DNA from 2 places in the Kitasatospora sp. NPDC092948 genome. Region 1 is predicted to be linked to the other one. Evidence: riboswitches for the same ligand, from Rfam matches in the RefSeq annotation. Region 1 holds a riboswitch; the other holds the start of a gene.

Region 1 (5,410 bases):
GCCGGCCGCCCTCCCAGGTGGGGTGGCACTGGGCGACGGTGTCGCCGGCGCAGCCCGCCATGTACTTCATCGCGGCCAGGTAGTCCTTGGGGGCGACCGTCCGGCTGGTCGGCGTCGTCCCGGCGGCCTTCACCAGCCGGTCGACCTGCTGGTTCGCGCCGTCCGGGTCGCCCACCCAGCAGCCGACGACCCGGCAGCTCGGCGGGCTCCCGGCGGCGATCTGGCAGTTGGCCCACAGCTCCTCGGGCGCGCGGGCCACCCACTCCTGCCAGGCGCCGAGCACCTGCGGCGCCGAGCCGGCCGGGAACGCCAGCGAGATGACGGTCAGTCCGGGCGCGGGCGCGGTGTCGAAGGTGAACCGGGTGACCACGCCGAAGTTTCCGCCACCGCCGCCGCGCAGCGCCCAGTACAGGTCCGCGTTGCGGTCGGGCGAGGCGGTGTGCAGGGCGGAGTCGGCGGTCACCACCTGGGCCGCGCCGAGCCGGTCGCAGGTCAGCCCGTACTTTCGGGCCAGCACCCCGATGCCGCCGCCCAGCGTGAGCCCGCCGACGCCGACCGTCGGACAGCTCCCGGCCGGCAGCAGCCGCCCGGCCGCCGCCAGCGCGGCGTACACGTCGATCAGCCGCGCTCCGGCGCCGACCTCGGCCGTCCCGTCCGAGCGCACCTCGACGTCCGCCATGCCGCGCAGGTCGATCACCAGGCCCCGGGCGGGGATGCTGTAGCCGAGGTAGCTGTGGCCGCCGCTGCGGGCCGCGATCGGAATGCCGTGGCCGCGTGCGACGTCCAGGCAGGCGCGGACGTCGTCCGGCGAGCCGCACTTGGCGACGGCGGCGGGCAGTTGACCGTCGTTCAGCTCGTTGTAGCCGAGCCGGGCCGTCCCGTACCCGGCGTCGTCGGGCAGCACCAGCCGGTCCCCCAGCCGCTTCCGCAGCGCCTGCCAGTCCGGCGGCGCCGACCGCGGGCCCCTCGGCCTGGCAGGGAACGCCGCCACCGCCCGCGCGTTCCCCGTCCCGGTGGCCACGCCTGCCGCCGACACCGCAGCGGCGGTCAGAAACCGCCGACGATCCATACCCATGGCGAACCTCTCCGCCCGCGCCGCGCGCGCGAGCCTCCTGTCCGCCGATCGTCGCCCTCCCCCGCCGCCCCCGGCCCGCCGCGCTGCGCCCATCGGCGCAGCGGGCCCGGCGCGTCACTCCGGCAGGCCGCCGAGCTGCGCCCCGACCCGCTCCCGCAGCAGCAGGTACTCCTCCCACCGGCGGACGGTCGGACCGACCGGGCGTTCGACGGTCCGCGCCCCCGTCACCCGCTGGCCGTCCCGGAACTGTTCGAGCGTCAGGTCGAGCTCCACGCCGCTCGGCAGCCGGTTCCACCAGTGGAACCCCTGCTGCTCCCCGTCCCGGTGCACCTCGCCGACCACCAGCTCGCCGCCGAAGAGGTCGTTCACCAGCAGGGCCGTGATGTCGCAGTGCCCCCACGCCGGATTGTCGGGCCCCCACCCGGCGCCGGCCAGGTCGTCGGGCGAGCAGGTGTCGGCGGCCCAACTGGCGCGCAGGGCCCGGTCGAGGTCGAGCAGGTTCCACGGAGTCATCCCGACAGCATCGCACCCGGCACCGACAACGCTCCCCCGGTGGTGTCCGAACGGCCGGACGCCGCAAGGGCTTTCGAACCTGGTCGAATCAGTCGCAGGCGGGCCGGGCGTTCCGGTTTCCTTGGGTGCGGGACGGGAGGCACGACCGCGCGCCGCTCCGGTACGGGGGTCCGGAGCGGCCTCGGCCGGTGTGCCTCCCGTGCCTCCCGCGCCTCCCACCTGCGGTGCCGCCGGAGCCACCAGGCACAATCGGCGTCATGCGTACCCTTCTCGTCATCGGCATCGGCGCGGGCGATCCCGACCACCTCACTCTGGAGGCGGTCAAGGCGATCGGCCGCACGGATGCGTTCCTGCTGCTGGACAAGCCCGAGGAGCGCCAGGACCTGATCCGGCTGCGGCGACAGATGATCGCCGAGCACGGGCGGCCCGGGCACCGGGTGGTGGAGTTGATCGACCCGGCGCGGGACCGCGCCACGGCGGCGTACAAGGAGGCCGTCGAGGAGTGGCGGGAGCGGCGCGCCGACCTGGTCGAGCAGGCGGTCGTCGACGAGCTGGCGGAGGACCAGACCGGTGCGCTGCTGGTCTGGGGCGACCCGGCGCTGTACGACAGCGTGATCGCCGTCCTGGACCGGATCCTGGCGCGCGGGCGCACCGCGTTCGAGTACACCGTCGTCCCCGGCATCAGCAGCATCTCGGTGCTGGCGGCCCGCCACCGCACCACCTTGACCCGCACCGCGCGCCCCGTGCGGATCACCACCGGCCGGCGCCTCGCCGCCGAGGGTTTCGGCCCGGGCTCGGAGGACGCGGTGGTGATGCTGGACGGGCAGGCCGCGTTCACCAAGATCGACCCCGCGGGTGTGCACATCCACTACGGCGCCTACCTGGGCACCGAGGACGAGATCCTGGCCGCCGGGCCGCTCGCCGAACAGGCCGACCGCATCGCGGAGTTGCGCGAGCGGGCGCGCGAGCGCAAGGGCTGGATCATGGACAGCTACCTGCTGCGCCGCACCGAGGACTGACCGGCCGGCCGCCCCGGCCGCGGGGCCTCTTCCGCGTCTCATGGAGCGGACGGATGGCGGAACGACGTCCCGCCGCCCGTCCGCTTCGTTCTACACTGACCGCGCAACTGGTTCGCCCTGCCAGCCAGGCAGGCGCGTCGTAAGAGGGAACCCGGTGGGAATCCGGGACTGCCCCGCAGCGGTGAGTGGGAACGACCGCCGTCATCAGCACTGGGTCCGCAAGGGCCCGGGAAGCGACGGCCAGTAGGTGTCCGGGCCTCGGCCCTGGCGGGCCCGCGAGTCCGAAGACCTGCCCGTTGCCCGGGTGCGAAGAGCTCGCGCCCGGCCTCCGATGACCTCGAGGGCGGGTCGGCGAACCACCGGGCGGGCAGGCGCAGTCGAGAGCGCGGCACCGCACCGCTGGCGTCTCCTTTCGCGTCCTCCTGTGCCGTCGGACCCAGGTTCGAGGCTCGCGAAGGAGAGTCCCCTTGACCACGAAGTCCGCAGCCGCGGCAACTGTCCACGGCTACCCCCGCCAGGGTGGCAACCGGGAACTGAAGAAGGCCGTCGAGGGCTACTGGAAGGGCGCCGTCACCGCTGACGCGCTGCTCGCCACCGCCGCCGAACTGCGTTGCGCCAACTGGCGTCAACTGGCCGGCGCCGGCATCACCGAAGTCCCCACCGGCGACTTCTCGCTGTACGACCACGTGCTGGACACCACCGTCGCCCTCGGTGCGGTCCCGCCCCGGCACCGGGCCGCGGTGGAGGCCGATCCGCTGGCCGGCTACTTCGCCATGGCGCGCGGCACCCAGGAGCTTTCGCCGCTCGAAATGACCAAGTGGTTCGACACCAACTACCACTATCTGGTGCCCGAGTTGGGCCCGGACACGGTGTTCGCCGCGAACTCCGCCAAGCAGGTCGGCGAGTTCCGCGAGGCGCTCGGCCAGGGCTACCGGGCCCGCCCGGTGCTGCTCGGCCCGATCAGCTACCTGCTGCTCGCCAAGGCCGCGCCCGGCGCGCCGGACGGATTCGAGCCGCTCACCCTGCTGGACCGGCTGCTGCCGGTGTACGCCGAGCTGCTGGCCGACCTGCGGGCCGCCGGCGCCGAGTGGGTGCAGCTCGACGAGCCGGCGCTGGTCCAGGACCGCACCCCGGCCGAGCTGAACGCCGCCGCCCGCGCGTACCGCGACCTCGGCGCGCTGACGGACCGTCCGAAGCTGCTGGTCGCCTCGTACTTCGACCGGCTCGGCGAGGCCCTGATGGTGCTCGCCAAGTCTCCGGTCGAGGGCCTGGCGCTGGACTTCACCGGCCCCGCCGCGGGCAACCTCGCCGACCTGGCCGCGGTCGGCGGCCTGCCCGGCAAGCGGCTGGTCGCGGGCGTCGTGGACGGCCGCAACGTGTGGATCAACGACCTGGAGAAGTCGCTGGCCACCCTCGGCACCCTGCTCGGCCTGGCCGACCGGGTGGACGTCGCCGCGTCCTGCTCGCTGCTGCACGTCCCGCTGGACGTGGCCGCCGAGCGCGACCTGGACCCGCAGATCGGCCGCTGGCTGGCGTTCGCCCGGCAGAAGGCCGCCGAGACGGCGCTGCTGGCCCGCGCCCTGCGCGAGGGCACCTCCGCCGTCACCGCCCAACTCGCCGCCAACCGGGCGGACCTGGCGTCCCGCGCGGTGTCCCCGATCACCCGGGACCCGGCCGTCCGGGCCCGCGCCGCGGCCGTCACCGACGCCGACACCCGCCGCGACGCCCCCTACGCCGTCCGCGCCGAGGCGCAGCGAGCCCGGCTGAAGCTGCCGCCGCTGCCCACCACCACCATCGGGTCCTTCCCGCAGACCGCCGAACTACGGGCCGCCCGGGCCGAGTTGAACGCGGGCCGACTGGAGGAGGCGGACTACCGGGCGCGGATGGCGGACGAGGTCCGCGAGGTGATCGCCTTCCAGGAGAAGACCGGCCTGGACGTGCTGGTGCACGGCGAACCCGAACGCAACGACATGGTGCAGTACTTCGCCGAGCAGCTCACCGGTTACCTGACCACCCGGCACGGCTGGGTGCAGTCGTACGGCACCCGCTACGTGCGGCCGCCGGTGCTGGCCGGCGACCTCTCCCGCCCGCACCCGATGACCGTCGACTGGTACCGGTACGCGCAGAGCCTGACGGACCGTCCGGTCAAGGGCATGCTGACCGGCCCGGTCACCATGCTGGCCTGGTCGTTCGTCCGCGACGACCAGCCGCTCGCCGACACCGCCCGGCAGGTCGCCCTCGCCCTGCGCGACGAGGTCGCCGACCTGGAGGCCGCGGGCGCCGCCGTCATCCAGGTCGACGAACCCGCGCTGCGCGAGACGCTGCCGCTGCGCCGGGCCGGGTGGCCCACGTACCTGGACTGGGCGACCGAGGCCTTCCGGCTGGCCACTTCCCCGGTGCGGTCCGACACCCAGATCCACACCCACATGTGCTACGCCGAGTTCGGTGACATCCTGCGCGCCATCGAGGAGTTGGACGCGGACGTGATCTCCCTCGAGGCGGCCCGCTCGCACATGCAGGTCGCCCACGAGCTGGCCGCCGTCGGCTACTCGGCCGAGGTCGGCCCGGGCGTGTGGGACATCCACTCACCGCGCGTCCCGTCCGCCGCCGAGACCGTCCTGCTGCTGCGACTCGCCCTGACCGCCGTACCCGCCGAGCGCCTGTGGATCAACCCGGACTGCGGCCTGAAGACCCGCGGCTGGCCGGAGACCCGCGACTCGCTCGACAGCCTGGTCTCCGCAGCCCGCACCCTCCGCGCGGAACTCGCGGGCTGACGCCCCGCCCGTTCTCCACCCCCCTCCGC
Region 2 (5,410 bases), on a different contig from region 1:
CGTCGGCGTATCCGCCCACGGCAGCGCCCGGATCGTCACCGAGACCACCCGCATCGCCATGCCGGAGACGGGGATCGGCTTCGTCCCGGACGTGGGCGGCACCTACCTGCTGGCCCACGCCCCCGGCGAACTCGGCACCCACCTGGCCCTCACCGCGGGCTCGGCCGGGGCCGGAGACGCCCGACTGTGCGGCCTGGCCGACCACTTCGTGCCCACCGAACGGCTGCCCGCACTGCTCGACGACCTCGCCGGGCTGCCCGTGCGCGACGCCCTCGCCCGGCACGTCGCGCCCGCGCCGCCCGCCGACCTGGAACGGCAGCGGGAGTGGATCGACCACTGCTACGCCGCGGGCACCGCGGAGGAGATCCTCCGCCGGCTGCGGGCCTGCGGCGAACCCGCCGCCCGGCAGGCCGCCGACCGCATCGCGGCCAACTCGCCGACCGCCGTGAAGGCAACCCTGGCGGCCCTGCGCCGGGCCCGCGCCCTCGGCCCGCTGGAGGCGGTCCTCGACCAGGAGTACCGCACCTCCTGCGCGGCTCTGACCGCACCGGACCTGGCCGAGGGCATCCGGGCCCAGGTCATCGACAAGGACCGCTCCCCGCAGTGGAATCCGGCCACCCTGGAGGCCGTCACCCCGAGCGCGGTGGCCCGCTACTTCACTCCGCTCGGCGAGCGTGAACTCGGCCTCGCCGCCCGTACCCCCCTGGAGCGCCGGTGACCCACGAGATCGCCTTCGTCGGACTGGGCAACATGGGCGGCCCGATGGCCGCCAACCTGGCTGCGGCCGGGCACCGGGTGACCGGCTACGACCTCGCCGGAACGGCCCGTACCCGGGCCGCGGAGCGCGGGGTGGCGACCGCCGGCTCGGCGGCCGAGGCGGTCGCCGGGGCCGACCTGGTGGTCACCATGCTGCCGGCCGGGCAGCATGTCCTGGACGCCTACCGGGAGTTGACCTCCGCCGCAGCCCCCGGCGCGCTGTTCGTCGACTGCTCCACCATCGCGGTCGGGGATGCCCGGTCCGCCGCCGAGCTGGCCCGGGCCGCCGGGCACCGCGCCGTCGACGCGCCGGTCTCCGGCGGCGTGGCCGGCGCCGAGGCGGCGGGCCTGACCTTCATGGTGGGCGCGGAGGACGCCGACTTCGCCGCCGTGCAGCCGGTGCTGGCGGCGATGGGCCGCCGGATCGTCCACTGCGGGGGCTCCGGCGCCGGGCAGGCCGCCAAGATCTGCAACAACATGATCCTCGGCGTCTCCATGATCGCGGTCGGCGAGGCGTTCGTCCTCGGGGAGAGCCTCGGCCTCGGTCACCAGGCCCTGTTCGACGTCGCGTCCGCGGCGTCCGGGCAGTGCTGGGCGCTCACCAGCAACTGCCCGGTGCCCGGCCCTGTTCCCGCCAGCCCCGCCAATCGGGACTACGCCGCAGGCTTCGCCGCCGCGCTGATGGCCAAGGACCTCGGGCTCGCCGCCGACGCCGCCACCGCCTCCGCCGTCCCGGCCGAACTGGGCCGCCGGGCCGCCGAGTTGTTCGCCGACTTCGCCCGGGGCGAGGCCGCCGGGCTGGACTTCTCCGCCATCATTCGCACACTTCGAAAGGACCCCGCGTGAGGTACGAGACGATCCGGAGCGAGCGCAGGGGCCGGGTGGGGTTGATCACGCTCGACCGACCGAAGGCCCTGAACGCCCTCAACACCCTGCTGATGACCGAAGTCGTCGCTGCGGCGACGGCCTTCGACCGCGACCCGGAGATCGGCTGTCTGGTCGTCACCGGATCGGAGCGGGCCTTCGCGGCCGGAGCCGACATCAAGGAGATGCGGTCGCTCACCTTTGTCGATGCCTACCTCGACGACTGGTTCGCTGCCTGGGACCGGTTCGGGGCGCTGCGGAAACCGGTCGTCGCCGCGGTCGCGGGGTACGCGCTGGGCGGCGGGTGCGAGTTGGCGATGCTGTGCGACGTCCTGCTGGCGGCGGACAGCGCGAAGTTCGGCCAGCCGGAGATCACGCTTGGCGTCATTCCCGGCATCGGCGGGTCGCAGCGGCTCACCCGGGCGGTCGGCAAGGCCAAGGCGATGGAACTGTGCCTCACCGGCCGAACGATGGACGCCGAGGAGGCCGAGCGGGCCGGCCTGGTCTCCCGGATCGTCCCCGCCGATGATCTGTTGACCGAGGCCCTCACCACTGCCGAGACGATCGCGGCGATGTCCGCCCCGGCGGCGATCATGCTGAAGGAGAGTGTCGGCCGCGCCTTCGAAACCACCCTGGCCGAGGGCGTGCGATTCGAACGACGGCTCTTCCACGCGGCCTTCGCCACCGCCGACCAGAAGGAGGGCATGGCGGCGTTCGCCGAGAAGCGGGCGCCGTCCTTCACCCATCGCTGACCTGCGGACAGGGCTCCGCGCCCGCACCACGGAAGGCTCCCCCGGTGGGGGCGCGGAAGCCCGGCACATCTCAGGATGCGGACAGTTTGGCGATTCGCTGCCCGGAGGCCGAGGAGTTGGCCGTAGTCTGACCGGTGCAGCTGGTTCGCCCTGTCCGCCAGGCAGGCGCGTCGCAAGAGGGAACCCGGTGGGAATCCGGGACTGCCCCGCAGCGGTGAGTGGGAACGACCGCCGTCATACGCACTGGACCCGGAGGGTCTGGGAAGCGACGGCCAGTAGGTGCCCGGGAGTCGAACTCCCCGGGCGAGCCCGCGAGTCCGAAGACCTGCCCGCTGTCCGTCCGCGACCGTTCGTGGGCGGCTTTCCGGTGACCTCGTGGGCGGGTCGGCGTGCATACCGGGCGGAGCCGTGTCGGCGTCCGTCCGGTTCGGCATCCCTTCGCGCTCTCGTCCAGTCCCGGGCATCCGAGGAGACAGACTCGCGAAGGAGAGTCCCTTGACCACGAAGTCCGTAGCCGCGGCAACCGCCCACGGATATCCCCGCCAGGGCGGCAACCGGCAGCTGAAGAAGGCCGTCGAGGGCTACTGGAAGGGCGCGGTGAGCGCCGAAGCCCTGCTGGCCGCCGCCGCCGACCTGCGCCGCGCCAACTGGACGCAGCTCGTCGAGGCGGGCGTCCAGGAGCTGCCCACCGGCGACTTCTCGCTGTACGACCACGTGCTCGACACCACGGTCGCCGTCGGCGCGATCCCGCCCCGGCACCGGGCCGCGGTGGACGCCGACCCGCTGGCCGGGTACTTCGCCATGGCGCGCGGCACCCAGGACCTCGCACCGCTCGAAATGACCAAGTGGTTCGACACCAACTACCACTACCTGGTACCCGAGTTGGGGCCGGACACGGTGTTCGCCGCCAATCCCGCCAAGGCCGTCGGCGAGCTGAGGGAGGCCCTCGCGCTCGGTCACCGGGCCCGCCCGGTGCTGGTCGGCCCGATCACCTACCTGCTGCTCGCCAAGCCCGCACCCGGCGTGTCCGCCGACTTCGAGCCGCTCACCCTGCTGGACCGCCTGTTGCCGGTGTACGCGCAACTGCTGGCCGACCTGCGGGCGGCCGGCGCGGCGTGGGTACAGCTCGACGAGCCCGCGCTCGTCCAGGACCGCACCCCGGCCGAGCTGAACTCCGCCGCCCGCGCCTACCGCGAGCTCGGCGCGCTGACGGACCGTCCGAAGCTGCTGGTCGCCTCCTACTTCGACCGGCTCGGCGCGGCCCTGCCGGTGCTCGCCAAGGCCCCCGTCGAGGGCCTGGCGCTGGACTTCACCGGCCCCGCGGCCGCCAACCTGGACGACCTCGCAGCGGTCGGCGGCCTGCCCGGCAAGCGCCTGGTCGCCGGGGTCGTCGACGGTCGCAACATCTGGATCAACGACCTGGAGAAGTCGCTCGCCACCCTGGGCACCCTGCTCGGCTTCGCCGACACCGTCGACGTCGCCCCCTCCTGCTCACTGCTGCACGTCCCACTGGACGCCGACGCCGAGCGGGACGTCGACCCGCAGATCCACCGCTGGCTGGCCTTCGCCAAGCAGAAAGCGGCCGAGGTGGCGCTGCTTGCCCGCGGCCTGCGCGAGGGCGCCTCCGCCATCGCCGCCGACCTGGCCGCGAACCGGGCCGATCTCGCCTCGCGCGCCACCTCGCCCATCACCCGTGACCCGGCCGTCCGGGCCCGGGTCGCCGGTGTCACCGAGGCCGACGCCCGCCGGGCCGAGGCGTACCCGCAGCGTGCCCGAGCACAGCGCATCCGGCTCGGCCTTCCGCTGTTGCCCACCACCACCATCGGCTCCTTTCCGCAGACCACCGAACTGCGGGTGGCCCGGGCCGATCTGACGGCCGGCCGGATCGACGCCGCCGCCTACCGCGAGCGGATGCAGGACGAGGTCCGCGAGGTGATCGCGTACCAGGAGAAGGCCGGGTTGGACGTGCTGGTGCACGGCGAGCCCGAACGCAACGACATGGTGCAGTACTTCGCCGAGCAGCTCACCGGCTACCTGGCCACCCGGCACGGCTGGGTGCAGTCGTACGGCACCCGGTACGTGCGGCCGCCGGTGCTGGCCGGCGACCTCTCCCGGCCGCACCCGATGACCGTCGAGTGGTACGCGTACGCGCAGAGCCTGACGGACCGTCCGGTCAAGGGCATGCTGACCGGGCCGGTGACCATGCTGGCCTGGTCGTTCGTCCGCGACGACCAGCCGCTCGCCGACACCGCACGGCAGGTGGCGCTGGCGCTGCGGGACGAGGTCACGGACCTGGAGGCGGCGGGCGCGGCGGTCATCCAGGTCGACGAACCCGCCCTGCGCGAGACCCTGCCGCTGCGTGCCGCCGACCGTCCGGCCTACCTGGACTGGGCCACCGAGGCCTTCCGGGTCGCCACGTCCGGTGTCCGCGCCGACACCCAGATCCACACCCACATGTGCTACGCCGAGTTCGGAGCCGTCATGGCGGCGATCGACGACCTCGACGCCGACGTGATCTCGCTGGAGGCCACTCGCTCGCACATGGAGGTGGCCGGAGAACTCGCCGAGGCCGGGTACCCGCGTGAGGTCGGCCCCGGCGTGTGGGACATCCACTCACCGCGCGTGCCGTCCACCGAGGAAGCCCTCGAGCTGCTGCGAGCCGGACTGGAGGCGATCCCGGCCGAACGCCTGTGGGTCAACCCGGACTGCGGTCTGAAGACCCGGGGCTGGAGCGAGACCCGCGCGTCGCTCGACAGCCTTGTCGGAGCTGCCCGCCGACTGCGGGAGGAACTCGCCGGCTGAACCGCCGGCGGTGGGAAGGGCGGGTGCGGCCGGTGGGCCGCGCCCGCTCCGGCGGCCCGCCCTCCTCCGGGCTCCGGTCGGGGGCGCGCTCGCCGCGGCGATGGATGGGGGACGCGCATGGGCAGGAGGCCGCTGCCGCACCGGATTCGGGTCGACGGGGAGGTCCTGGTCGTCATATCGGAGAAGGAGTACGAGAGCCTGTTGGCCACCCGCCGGCAGGTCGGCGCCGGAGGAGC

The links. A riboswitch is a leader RNA that binds a small molecule or an ion and turns the genes downstream of it on or off. The one in region 1 is predicted to bind cobalamin.
Region 2: linked by a shared signal. The riboswitch ahead of metE (5-methyltetrahydropteroyltriglutamate--homocysteine S-methyltransferase) and the one ahead of metE (5-methyltetrahydropteroyltriglutamate--homocysteine S-methyltransferase) in region 1 are both predicted to bind cobalamin.

The regions. Positions count from the first base shown of each region.
Region 1 covers NZ_JBIVPU010000005.1:404,242-409,651, forward strand. The annotation lists gene ACIQF6_RS18850 (FAD-binding oxidoreductase) at 1-1,075, opposite strand, end outside; gene ACIQF6_RS18855 (hypothetical protein) at 1,190-1,588, opposite strand; gene cobF (precorrin-6A synthase (deacetylating)) at 1,846-2,607, shown strand; cobalamin riboswitch at 2,699-2,919, shown strand; gene metE (5-methyltetrahydropteroyltriglutamate--homocysteine S-methyltransferase) at 3,075-5,381, shown strand.
Region 2 covers NZ_JBIVPU010000008.1:227,128-232,537, forward strand. The annotation lists gene ACIQF6_RS23880 (enoyl-CoA hydratase/isomerase family protein) at 1-718, shown strand, start outside; gene mmsB (3-hydroxyisobutyrate dehydrogenase) at 715-1,602, shown strand; gene ACIQF6_RS23890 (enoyl-CoA hydratase) at 1,599-2,372, shown strand; cobalamin riboswitch at 2,497-2,720, shown strand; gene metE (5-methyltetrahydropteroyltriglutamate--homocysteine S-methyltransferase) at 2,868-5,174, shown strand; gene ACIQF6_RS23900 (hypothetical protein) at 5,292-5,410, shown strand, end outside.